3 regions of the Neobacillus sp. K501 genome follow, and region 2 is predicted to be linked to each of the others. Evidence: predicted binding sites of a transcription regulator. Region 2 holds the regulator's gene; each other region holds the start of a gene.
What was found. The regulator Rex, encoded in region 2, represses fermentation and respiration genes when NADH is low (regulators of the CRP and FNR family bind a similar motif). The targets are predictions, from matches to a motif close to TTGTGAAATATTTCACAA.

Region 1 (4,294 bases), on a different contig from region 2:
AGATGGGGGACAAATGGATTTTAGGCAGGATTACGGAAAATTGAAAAATCCTTCTGTCAATTATGAGCCTTCCTTAATTGGAGGATTAAGAGAAGAGGTCAACCCTGGAAAAGAACATCAGCCACATGTGGAAGGGAATCTTGTAAGAGAAAGAATTCCTCGTGATAACAATTTCGGGCAGGCGGGCGAGACGTATCGAAGATTCAATGAATGGGAACGGACAGAGTTGATTTCCAATCTTTCTGGGGCCCTTGCCTCCTGCCGTAAGGAAATTCAAGATCGAATGGTGGACATGTTAACACAATGTGATCCAGACTATGGGAAAAGAATTGCGGAAGGAATTAAAAACGCTGGTCAATCAACCGAAGGAAACATGGAAGAGGCAGTGCAGCAGGCTGAAGTAATGGGGCATGCATCGGATCCGTATTAAACAGGCCGACATGGAGGGGGACTACCCCTCCATATTTCATTCTAAATGGATAAACATACATAAAAAAGGCGAAGTTCGAATAAATGTACTATACTAAATGAATAGTAAACAATTGGAGAGGGTTTTTATCATGCATATTACTTCCATTTTACTCGGGATTGTTCTAGTGGTAAATATCATGTTGGCCCTGGTTGTTATCTTTCAAGAAAGAAGGGACATCGGTTCCACTTGGGCTTGGCTTTTAGTACTCTTTTTTATTCCTATTTTGGGCTTCGTCATGTATCTTTTATTGGGACAAAATTTAAGCCGGAAACGACTTTTTCAATGGGATGATTTGAAAAAGACTGGTCTTGAGGAAGAACTTGAATCTCAATTAGCAAAATTCCGTTCTGATCAATTCTTTTTTCGCAATAAAGCAACAAGTGACAGCAGGGATTTAATTTACATGCACATGATCAACAATAAAGCCATTTTAACAGAGGATAATGCCGTTGAGATTTTTACAGACGGTAAGGATAAATTCGATCAGTTAATGAAAGATATCAAACAGGCAAAGAACTATATTCACCTGCAGTATTACATCATAAAAAATGATAATCTGGGGAAAAAACTAATCCAAGCATTGACGGAAAAAGTGAATCAAGGTGTAAAAGTAAGAGTTTTATACGATGAATTGGGTTCACGTAGCCTGCCAAAGCGAATTTTTAAAGAATTTCGTGCAGCTGGCGGTCAAGTTGAGGTCTTTTTCCCTTCAAAATTTCGGTTTATCAATTTAAGGATGAATTTCAGAAATCACCGCAAGATTGTGATTATTGATGGGAAAATCGGTTATGTTGGTGGATTTAATGTTGGGGATGAATATCTTGGACTAAACGAAAAATTTGGTTATTGGCGAGATACCCATTTAAGGATTAAAGGTACAGCCGTATATGCGCTTCAAACGCGATTTATTCTCGATTGGAACCAGGCTTCTGATGATTATGATGTTGATTACGTTCCAAACCTTTATCCAGAAAATGTTTCCCATGGGAATATCGGAATCCAAATTGTAACAAGTGGTCCTGATTCTGAATTTCAACAAATTAAAAATGGTTACATTAAAATGATCATGTCTGCCAAAAAAACAATCTTTATCCAAACGCCCTACTTTATTCCGGATGAAAGCTTATTAGACGCCCTGCGGATTGCCTGTTTATCGGGAGTAGAAGTCAATATTATGATACCCAATAAGCCAGACCATCTGTTTGTTTATTGGGCGACACTTTCTCATGTTCATGAATTATTGAAAATTGGGGCAAAGATCTACATCTACAATAATGGCTTTATCCATGCCAAAACGCTGGTCGTAGATGAAGAAATCGCTTCGGTGGGCACAGCCAATATTGATTACAGAAGTTTCAAGCTGAATTTTGAGGTAAATGCTTTTTTATATGATGATGAAATATCGACAAAATTAACAAAAATATTTAAAGAGGATATCAAGGTATCTAGATTGTTAACATTAAAAGAATATGAGCAGCGCTCACTGGAAATTCGTTTGAAGGAATCGATTTCAAGGCTGCTGTCTCCAATCTTATAGGTTATCATTTTCTATTTTTCTAATAACCCCGAAATGAAACCAAAAGGAACTTTGCCGATTATATTGGCAAAGTTCCTTTTTTAATATATTTTTGTAGAAAAATGTTAATTTTTAGTTTTTGTTAGAGGGTAACCTAATTATCATAATCTATTTACTCTTAAAATGCCATTGATTCGAACCCAAAAATTAATTCCAATTTTTGATTTTGAACGTTTTGTGACACATTTCACATTTGAATGGATTTTATTAAAAATGATTATAAAATAAGAATAACTGAATGTGATTTATATCACTTAATAAATTTCTCCTATTGAAAAAAGACGAAATAGAAGATTAGAAAGGGGTACCACTATGAAATTCAAAGGGGCATTATTAACCCTGGTTTTTACTATTATCACGTTACTTACAGGATGTGAACCTTTATTAGTTTTAGACCCAAAAGGACCACAGGCTGAAAGGCAAGCGAATGACATTATGTTATCGATTGGATTAATGGCCGTTATTGTTATCGTCGTTTTTGCTCTTTTAGTCTATATGTTAATCAAATATCGTGCTTCCAAACAGCGACCAGATTACGAGCCACCTCACATTGAAGGGAATATTTGGGTGGAAGCGATTTGTGTAGGGATTCCCGTTATTATTGTTGCTTTCCTATCGATTGTTTCTGTACGAAGTAATTATATCGTTGAATCCGCACCAAAGGGTTACGAAAATAAAGAGCCATTAGTTGTTTACGCATCTTCCTCAAACTGGAAATGGCATTTTAGTTACCCTGAAGAAAATATCGAAACTGTCAATTACCTGTACATCCCGACGGACCGCCCGCTTGAATTTAAACTGTATTCATACGGTCCAATTACGAGCTTCTGGATTCCACAGCTTGGTGGACAAAAATATGCGATGGGTGACATGGTTACAACCTTACACCTAGCAGCGGATGAGCCAGGAGAATTTATGGGACGAAACGCCAACTTTAGTGGTAAAGGCTTTGCCGAAAACACCTTTAATGTTACCGCGATGTCTCAAAAAGATTTTGATGATTGGGTTAAAGAGGTAAAAGAAACAGCAAAACCATTAACCGAAAAGAAATTTGATGAGTTATTGGAGCCAGGTCATCTTGGACAGTCCACCTATACAGGAACTCATTTGACATTCTCACCAGCACCAGAAGGACATGATCATGGATCTGACACAAATGAGCAAGGTTCTGATGATAAACAAAGTGAACATGATCATGAGGCAGCAGATACTGAAGAAGCTTCCGATCATACTCATCATTAAGATTACGAGCTATCTAGTTTAATTGAATTGAATTGAATTGAATTGAATGTATTTACCGAAAGGAGTTACAAAGTATGGAGTTCTTTGAACGATTTGCCGTACCACATCCAAGTGCAGCTATTTATGCTTCGATGGTTGCGATTGGTCTAGTAGTGATCGCCATTATAGCTGGCTTGACCTATTTTAAAAAATGGGGTTATCTCTGGCGTGAGTGGATTACGACGGTTGACCATAAACGAATTGGTATTATGTATTTAGTATCTGCCTTATTGATGCTATTCAGAGGTGGCGCTGATGCGATTATGATGCGTGCTCAATTGGCAGCACCAGATAATACGCTGTTAGATGCCCAGCATTATAATGAAATTTTCACTACACATGGGATTGTTATGATCCTCTTTATGGCCATGCCATTTATTATGTTTTTCATGAACTTTGTCGTACCATTACAGATTGGTGCACGGGATGTTGCCTTCCCACGTTTAAACGCATTGAGCTTCTGGTTATTCTTCATGGGGGCGATGTTATTTAATATTTCATTCGTTGTCGGTGGGTCACCAGATGCAGGCTGGACTTCTTATTTCCCACTAGCGGGTAATGAATTCAGTGAATCTGTAGGAACCAATTATTATATGATTGCGATTCAAATTGCCGGTATTGGTACGTTAATGACGGGGATTAACTTTATCACAACTATTCTTAAAATGAGAGCACCGGGCATGACGCTAATGAAAATGCCAATGTTCACTTGGTCTGCCTTCATTGCCAACGTTATTATCGTTTTCGCTTTCCCAGTTTTAGCAGTATTACTTGCGATGGGAACATTGGACCGTCAATTTGGAACCAACTTCTTTACGATGGATAATGGCGGAATGGATATGCTTTGGGCCAATATCTTCTGGGTATGGGGTCATCCTGAAGTTTATATCTTGATTTTGCCAGCATTCGGTATTTACAGTGAAATCATTTCAACCTTTGCGCGTCGAAATCTATATGGCTATAAA
Region 2 (4,294 bases):
TCGTATGACCACCGATTTCTTTCGCTTTACAATCCCCAAAAAGTTTTATGTCGATTTTTTCCGCATTCAAAAGACCACTGATTGTAAATTGTGATTCCGCCTTAAACGTTTCTGCTTCGCAATCTCCTTCTACGGTTAACCGGCCATGGATACCTATTTCATCACTTTTAATTTTCCCGCCCACAGTTGCTTTTCCGGCTACTTTTAGTTTCTTAACATAGAGGCTATTCGCGATTTTAGCTGTTCCATCAACCTTTAGGGACTCACCCTCAAAATTCCCGTTAATTTTCCCGTTTCCGTTAATTTTGCCTGCTTGTGCAAATACATTCCCATTGACAACCCCAGAACCGTTGCAATCAAATTCCGTACATACTATATCGTTATTAACGGTCCCTTTTCCATTTAATTTCACTCGATCGAACTCTCCGCCGTTGGAAGACCCAAAACCATTGATCACCAAATCTCTCCTGATTTTCGAATCCATATTTCTGCTCCTTTATAGTAATTTCGCTTTTATTTCCTCCATACATGCCATCAACGAGAGGTGTGCAACCGTTTTGGTACCAGGTTCACATCGGAACCCCTCTGGATTGATTAACAATAGACAAGAAGATACCCCAAGCTTTCTCGTAATCACCACTTCACAATGTTTCTGCTTAATCTCCTGCCTGTTGGGGATTAATACTTGCAGCAGCATCTTCCCTTCATCCAAACTAATTTCGCCTGATTGAAGCAGCTTTTCTAATACATAAATCTCCAGCATCCTTGATAAATTAAAACGTGGTCCGCTTTTTTCGAGATCTAAATATAAATCCATTACAACTTGAGAAACAATGTTACGTTTTATGATTTCGCTTGACTCTAATGTTAAATTTGACAAATTGGGTGAAAACATATCTGCAAGTTCATCTAAGGACAAATTCTCTTTCATTGTTTGGATTTTTTCTATTCTTTCTAAAATTTTTGCTTTTGGAAAGAAGGTTTCCTGACCCGTAAACGTTGATTTCCGTACAAACCATTCTTCAGGAATAAGGTCTTTACGTTTCCAACGGTATAACTGTCCGTACGAAATTCCGGCCGCTTCTAATAAATCCTTTTTCGAAATTAACTCCTCGCTCATTTTGTAAAACTCCCTTCTAACAACAATGTAACATAACACTGTTACGTTGTAAAGTTGTGGAAATGAAAAAACTCTTCCCTTTTAGAGAAGAGCCTAAAGTCATCGTTATTTATCCCGCATTAACGGGCAGTAAAACCCCCACTGATTGAAGTTTCACTTTATTCCACTTCCTCAGCCGTTGGATAGTGCTTTAAGAAGTAGACGAGAGATTGCAGTTCTACCGCTAGATCAATGTGATGGACACGAATCGATGACGGGACATTTAATCTCGCTGGAGTAAAATTCAAGATTCCTTTCACATTTGCTTTTACCAGCCGGTCAGTTATCATTTGCGCGACCGGTGCAGGTACCGTCAGAATCGCCACCGGAATTTCCTCTTTCGCCAAATATTCATCCAAGTCATCCATATGGTAGACTGGGACATCGCCGATCGTCGTACCCATTTTTTCTGTGTCCACATCAAAGGCACAGGCAATTTTTGTATTATTATTTTTCAAAAAATTGTAATTAAGAAAAGCGGTTCCGAGGTTACCCACCCCAATCAACGCCACTTTTGTTAATTCATCCTGATCTAATGTTTTTCTGAAAAATGTAAGAAGATAATTCACATTGTAGCCGTAACCCTTTTTCCCTAAGGCACCAAAATAGGAAAAGTCCCGGCGAATGGTTGCAGAATCCACTTTCACGGCCTCACTTAATTCCGCCGAGGAAACCCTTTGTTTGCCGGAAGAATGAAGATTCTTTAGAAATCGATAATATAAGGGAAGTCGCTTTGCTGTCGCTTGTGGTATTTTCATCGTATCGTTACTCATAATCTCCACACCCTTTGTTCTTTATTTAACCGGTTCGGTTCTTAGGAAATCTCCGTTTTTCCCTCCGGTTTTTTCCACTAGATAAGTTGATCCAATCACCATACCCTTATCTACTGCTTTACACATATCATAAATGGTTAACGCACAGGCAGATGCCGCTGTTAGCGCTTCCATTTCAACACCTGTATTCCCTTTTGTTTTTACTGCTGCTTGAATATTTAGGCGATACGCTTCCGTCTGTTCCTGTTCCCAAGCAAAGGTTACATTGACACCCGTCAACGGAATCGGATGGCACATCGGAATGATATCCCATGTTTTTTTCGCTGCCAATACCGCGGCAACCTGCGCGACAGCAAGAACATCGCCTTTTTTCATTTCATTATTTGTGATTTTTTCATAGATTTCTTTACTAACAACAATGCTGGAATGAGCAAGCGCCGTCCGTGCTGTCTCTGGTTTATCACTAACATCAACCATCTTTGCTCTTCCTTCTTCGTTAAAATGCGTAAACTCTGCCATACAATTAATCCTCCAATAAAAAGATGATACACTATTTTTATCCATTTGTCTGTGAAACTTTGAACGAATTACGATAAATTATCTGTTTTTTCAGGAGAAACCTATGACCATATAGACCTTTATTGCCGCAACTGTAGGAATAAGGTACACTAATTTTAAGTAATAGAGGTGAATTTCAATGATATTATTACAAGTTAATCAATTACAGAAATATTATGGTGCTGACCTTATTTTATCGAATATAAAACTTGAATTACAAACCCGTGACCGTGTAGCCCTTGTTGGAAGGAACGGGGCGGGCAAGTCAACGCTATTAAAAATTATCGCCGGACACCTGTCCCATGATGGCGGAGAAATTATTAAACCGAAGGAAGTCACGATCGGTTATTTAGCACAGAATACGGGCCTAGAATCGAATTTGTCTATTTGGGACGAAATGTTGACGGTGTTCGAATCCCTTAGGTCCATGGAAAAATCACTAAGAAAGCTCGAAGAACGAATGTCAGACCCTTCCGCTTTCGAGGACAGTGGCAGCTATGAAAAGATCTTAAAGGAATACGACCAGCTTCAGATCCAGTTTAAAGATCAAGGCGGCTATCAATACGAGGCCGATATCCGCTCGATCTTACATGGTTTAAATTTCCCTGATAGTTCGGTGATGATTTCAAGTCTAAGTGGTGGTCAGAAAACACGTCTGGCGTTAGGGAAATTACTGTTAACCAAGCCGGATATTTTAATCCTCGATGAGCCGACGAACCATCTAGATATTGATACTCTTTCCTGGCTTGAGCAATACTTACAAGGTTATGATGGAGCCATCTTGATCGTATCCCATGACCGTTACTTTTTAGATAAAGTCGTTACACAGGTATATGAGGTTTCTCGTAAGCAAATTCAGAAATTCATCGGCAACTACAGCTCTTATCTGGATCAAAAGGCAGCCAATTATGAGCGGGATATGAAGCTTTTTGAGCGGCAGCAGCAGGAAGTCGCAGCCCTTCAAGACTTCATCCAGCGAAACCTTGCACGAGCCTCCACAACCAAAAGGGCTCAAAGCCGCCGTAAAAAACTCGACAAAATGGAACTTATGGATCGCCCGTTAGGTGACGAAAAATCGGCAACGTTCTCATTTGAAATCGAAAAGCAAAGCGGAAATGATGTTCTGACCGTTGACTCCCTTGCGATTGGCTATGATGGCGAGAAAATTTCAGATGATATTTCCTTCCGTGTCTACAGAGGCGATAGTATTGCTTTAGTAGGTCCGAATGGCATTGGCAAGTCGACATTATTAAAAACGATTATCAAAAAGCTCCCGGCCTTAAGTGGCAATGTCTTATATGGCACCAACCTCAATATTGGTTACTACGATCAGGAGCAGGCGGAGTTGACCTCCAATAAGCGTGTATTGAACGAACTTTGGGATGAGTATCCTTTAAAAAACGAAAAGGAAATCCGGACTGTATTAGGAAATTTCCTCTTCTCTGGTGACGATGTGTTAAAAATCGTTTCTACCTTAAGCGGTGGTGAAAAAGCCCGACTTGCACTCGCGAAGCTGATGTTGGAGAAAGCCAATGTCTTGATTTTGGACGAGCCTACTAACCATCTGGACCTTGATAGCAAGGAAGTACTCGAAAATGCGCTGATCGATTATCCTGGAACGATTTTATTCGTCTCTCATGACCGTTACTTCATTAATCGGATTGCGACAAAGGTTGTAGAATTAAGCGGTAACGGCAGCACGGAGTTCCTTGGAGACTACGATTATTATGTTGAAAAAACACTTGAGCAGGAAGAACTTCTAGCATTAGAGGCTGCTACGGTAAGCAAGAAAGCTAATGCAGAA
Region 3 (4,294 bases), on a different contig from region 2:
ACAAGTAGAAGTCAAAATCATAAACTAAACTGCCGACAGTTGGGCAGTTTTTTTTATAGCTGTGTAAAAAATCAATGTTGAATAGATAGATGCAAAGCAAATTTGGCAGGACAATAAAAAACAAGCCGGAGGTTACCCGGCTTGTTTTACTGTTTGAGTTGCAACGGTTGTTTTTCTTTGATAGAAATACCAGTTTAATGCAAATGCGATGACGTAGAAGCCAATGAAGAAATAGAATGCTGTAACATAACTGCCTGTAGTATTAACAGACCAGCCGAAAAGCTTTGGAATTAAGAATGAACCATAAGCTGCAAATGCTGCAGTAAAACCAATTACAGGTGCTGCTTCTTTCGGAATGAAAATATTCGGAATCATTTGGAACGTAGATCCAGATCCAATCCCTGCTGCCAAGAATAAAACCAAGAATGCCATTAAGAATCCAGCAAACTGATTTAAATTTAAGAAGTAAACAACACCTAGTGCGCCAATGGTCATGACAACAAATACATAAGCTGTTACTCTTGCACCGCCTAGTTTATCGGCAAGCCAACCACCAACAGGTCTTGCTGCAGCAGCGACTAATGCTCCTAAGAAGGCAAGTGAAATATGTTCTGGAAATTGAGCTTTTAATAAAAGCGGAAATGCTGCTGAATAACCAATGAATGAACCGAAAGTTGCAATATATAAAACAGTCATAATCCAAGTATGTTTACGTTTTACGATGACAAATTGAGCTGATACAGATTGCTTTGCTCCTGGAACATTATCCATTTTGAACATAGCAAGTAGTGTCATGATAATAATTGGAATAACCCAGATAAACGCTGCATTTTGTAACCAAACCTCTTGACCATTAGCTAAAACTTGACCTTTTCCAGCAAAAGCAAAAGCTCCAGTTGTAATAATTAATGGTGTTACGAATTGAACAACAGATACACCCATATTTCCTAAACCACCGTTAATACCAAGTGCTGTACCTTTTTCTTTTTGTGGGAAGAAAAAGCTGATATTAGCAGATGAAGATGAAAAGTTTCCGCCGCCAAGACCACAAAGTGCTGCAAGTATTAGCATAGTAGTGTAAGAAGTGTCAGGATTTTGAACAGCAATACCAATACCGATTGCCGGAATCGCTAAAACGGCTGTGGAAATAACTGTCCAGTTTTTACCGCCGATGGTCCCGACAGCAAAGGTATAAACAAAGCGAAGGGTCGCACCCACAAGACCTGGGATTGCAGCTAAAGTAAATAATTGTTCATTGGTAAAGCTGAAGCCAATATCGTTAAGGCGAACTGCTACCACTGACCAAATTTGCCAAACGATAAAAGCAAGCATTAATGATGGTACAGAGATCCATAAATTTCGTTGTGCATGTTTTTTACCTTCTGTTTTCCAGAACGTCTCATCCTCAGGTTTCCAATAATTAATTCGTGCCATTTTAATCTCTCCCTATTTCCTGTTTATTTTAATCTTTTTTCAAAGTTGTTGTTGTTTATGTTGTTACTATAAATCAGATGTTAACATGATTTTTGTGACGTTCGTCACAAAAATAGTGAAGGAACTGTGAACTCAGGCTGAAAGTCAAAAAGTTGTAATATTTTGCACTAAGACATCTGTTTTTGCAAAAAAAAATAGACCTTCTGATGAGAAAGTCTAAGAATCATTTTTTTGATGAATCTTCAAGTATTTCGTTAAACATGCCAATGTAGTTTTTCGTTTCTCCAAGATCATCCTTAATGGCCGTTATGGATAACCATTCTTTGTATATTTCTCCACTTTTCCGTTTATTCCAAATGAAGCCTTCCCAATGGCCTTTTGTAAGTAAACTGTTCCACATATCTTTGTAAAATTCATTGTTATGTTCCCCAGATTGAAGAACACTTGGAGTTTTTCCAATCACTTCTTCAGGTGTGTAACCTGTAATTCTCGTGAAAGCAGGATTAACACTTTGAATGATTCCATTAGAATCCGTGACGGTAATTCCATCTGAGGCATATTTAACAATTTTCGCTGATATTTCTAACTTTTCCTGATAGAAGAGCCATACAACTAATATTAAGCTTGCCAGAGAAAATTCAGATAATGACATAAAACCGATTGCGTAATGTCCAGTCCAATTAAATAGAATGGTTAATATGATAGGAGGGAAGAATCCACCCAGACCACCCATTGCTGCGACAATACCGTTCACAATACCAGCTTGTTTTGAAAAGTACAACGGAACTAATTTAAAGATGGCACCATTCCCAATCCCTGCACAAAAAGCAACTAATAGGCAGCCGAATGAATAAATTGGTAATGAGGGTGTAAACGACAAAAGAAAACCGGCGAAAGTAAGTCCTGTGAATACGCCGATTAAGATAAGAAACGGATTGATTTTGTCACCGAGCCATCCGCCGATTGGACGGATAATAGTTGCGATTGCAATGAAACCAGCGGTACGGAAGCCTGCGTCAACTTTATCTAATTGAAAATGATTCACTAAAAAGGATGGCAAATATATCGTGAATGCAACAAACGAACCAAATGTAATGAAATAAAATAAACTTAAAAACCACAGTTTCGGATTCTTATATACTGCTTTGAATTGTTCTTTAAATAGAACCTTCGTTTTTTGTTCCTGCCGATCACCTAAGACAAAGTTTAAGAGTGCAAAAATGATAATGACTATTAGGAATATCTGAATAGCGGTTCTCCAGCCAAATGCATCGGCTAAAACAGGTGCAGAAAATGAAGTAATCGCTGTACCAATATTTCCTGCTCCATAAATTCCATTTATAAACCCATGCTTTTCTTTTGGATAGTATTTTGGAAGGGACGTAACACCGATTGAAAACACTGCACCGCCAACACCAAGGAAAAATCCTCCCAAAACCAGCATGAATAAAGAATTGGCATAACCAATAATCGCAATTGGAATGAGGAGAATGATAAAACTTATCGTAAATAGTATTCTAGCACCGTATCGATTCGTCCAAAATCCAATTGGAACACGCAAGAGTGATCCAAGGATGACAGGTATGGCTGTAGCCCAAGCGATTTCAGTTGATGATAGCTTAATATCGGTTTGAATATATGGCATAAGTGACGAAATAAGTACCCAGACCATAAAACCAGCTACCAGGCTGGCTGTTTGAACAAATAATTGTCTTGTTCCTTGATTCATCCAAATCCCCCTTGATTACCTTTAATTGTAGTATCTCCTAATGGCAGGATAAAAAAGACATTTTTATCTTGCTACTTTCTATTGGTAAATTTTCCTTCAAATAGTATAAATGAATTATCTTCTTTAGACAGTGAGTTTTGCCACAAATCTGTAATAAATTCGAAAAAATTTAAGTGGAAGGTATGGTTAGCGGCCTGCACACCTTAAATACCTTCTTTTGCATCCTTTTTCTACAAAAAAATATCAACCTTATTTATACTGGTATTAAAGGATAGGTGAGTTAAAATGACTTTTCAGGAAAAAAATTATTTTAAAGACCAATTGGAATTAATGACAACACTTTCGAATCAATTTTTGTTAAGGGCCCATCAAAATGATGTGGAAGGGAGCTTTCCCTATGAAAATATCCAAGAATTAAAAGATAGCGGATATACATCCTTAACCGTTCCTGAAAAATATGGAGGACAGGAAATCTCTTTATATGAAATGCTCCGCTTTCAAGAAATAATTGCTGAGGGTGATGGTTCAACCGCTTTGTCAATTGGTTGGCATATGGGGATCATTAAAAATTTGGCAGAAAAACAGACATGGAAAGAGCCCATTTTTGAAATGATTTGTAATGATGTACAAAAGGGCTCGTTAATCAATAGTGCAGCGACTGAGCCAGGAACTGGAAGCCCAACACGTGGAGGAAAACCTGAAACTAAGGCAGTAAAAAAAGGGGATGGTTGGGTAATTACTGGAAGAAAAACATTCACAACCATGGCACCAGTCCTTGACTTTTTTATTGTGAGTGCAAGCATAGATAATTCGGATGAAGTCGGTAACTTTCTAATTCCGAAGACCGCTACTGGCATTATGATTGAAGAGACATGGGACAGTATTGCATTACGAGGTACAGGAAGTCATGATCTAATTCTTCATAATGTAAGTATTCCTGACGAATACTTTGTCGAGAAGCTTGGGACGGAGGGGAAAAAACCGAATGGCTGGCTGCTCCATATTCCTGCTTGTTATTTAGGAATTGCTAAAGCGGCAAAGAGGTATGCAGTACAGTTTGCATTAAAATACTCACCCAACAGTCTAAACGGCCCCATTATTGAATTAGCGGGAGTGAGACAAAAAATTGGT

Region 1: a site for Rex is predicted at 2,224-2,241, ahead of qoxA (cytochrome aa3 quinol oxidase subunit II). Genes of this name have one in related genera too.
Region 3: a site for Rex is predicted at 1,527-1,544, ahead of ACWM35_RS13125 (NarK family nitrate/nitrite MFS transporter). Genes of this name have one in related genera too.

Annotation. Positions count from the first base shown of each region.
Region 1 is NZ_JBSLYA010000005.1:279,082-283,375, forward strand. It holds gene ACWM35_RS14205 (catalase) at 1-430, shown strand, start outside; gene cls (cardiolipin synthase) at 561-2,009, shown strand; gene qoxA (cytochrome aa3 quinol oxidase subunit II) at 2,361-3,290, shown strand; gene qoxB (cytochrome aa3 quinol oxidase subunit I) at 3,365-4,294, shown strand, end outside.
Region 2 is NZ_JBSLYA010000017.1:4,137-8,430, reverse strand. It holds gene ACWM35_RS23815 (cytoplasmic protein) at 1-484, opposite strand, end outside; gene ACWM35_RS23810 (YhbD family protein) at 497-1,120, opposite strand; gene ACWM35_RS23805 (redox-sensing transcriptional repressor Rex) at 1,279-1,932, opposite strand; gene moaC (cyclic pyranopterin monophosphate synthase MoaC) at 1,954-2,451, opposite strand; gene ACWM35_RS23795 (ABC-F family ATP-binding cassette domain-containing protein) at 2,630-4,294, shown strand, end outside.
Region 3 is NZ_JBSLYA010000005.1:74,568-78,861, forward strand. It holds gene ACWM35_RS13120 (3D domain-containing protein) at 1-28, shown strand, start outside; gene ACWM35_RS13125 (NarK family nitrate/nitrite MFS transporter) at 133-1,434, opposite strand; gene ACWM35_RS13130 (nitrate/nitrite transporter) at 1,658-3,163, opposite strand; gene ACWM35_RS13135 (acyl-CoA dehydrogenase family protein) at 3,449-4,294, shown strand, end outside.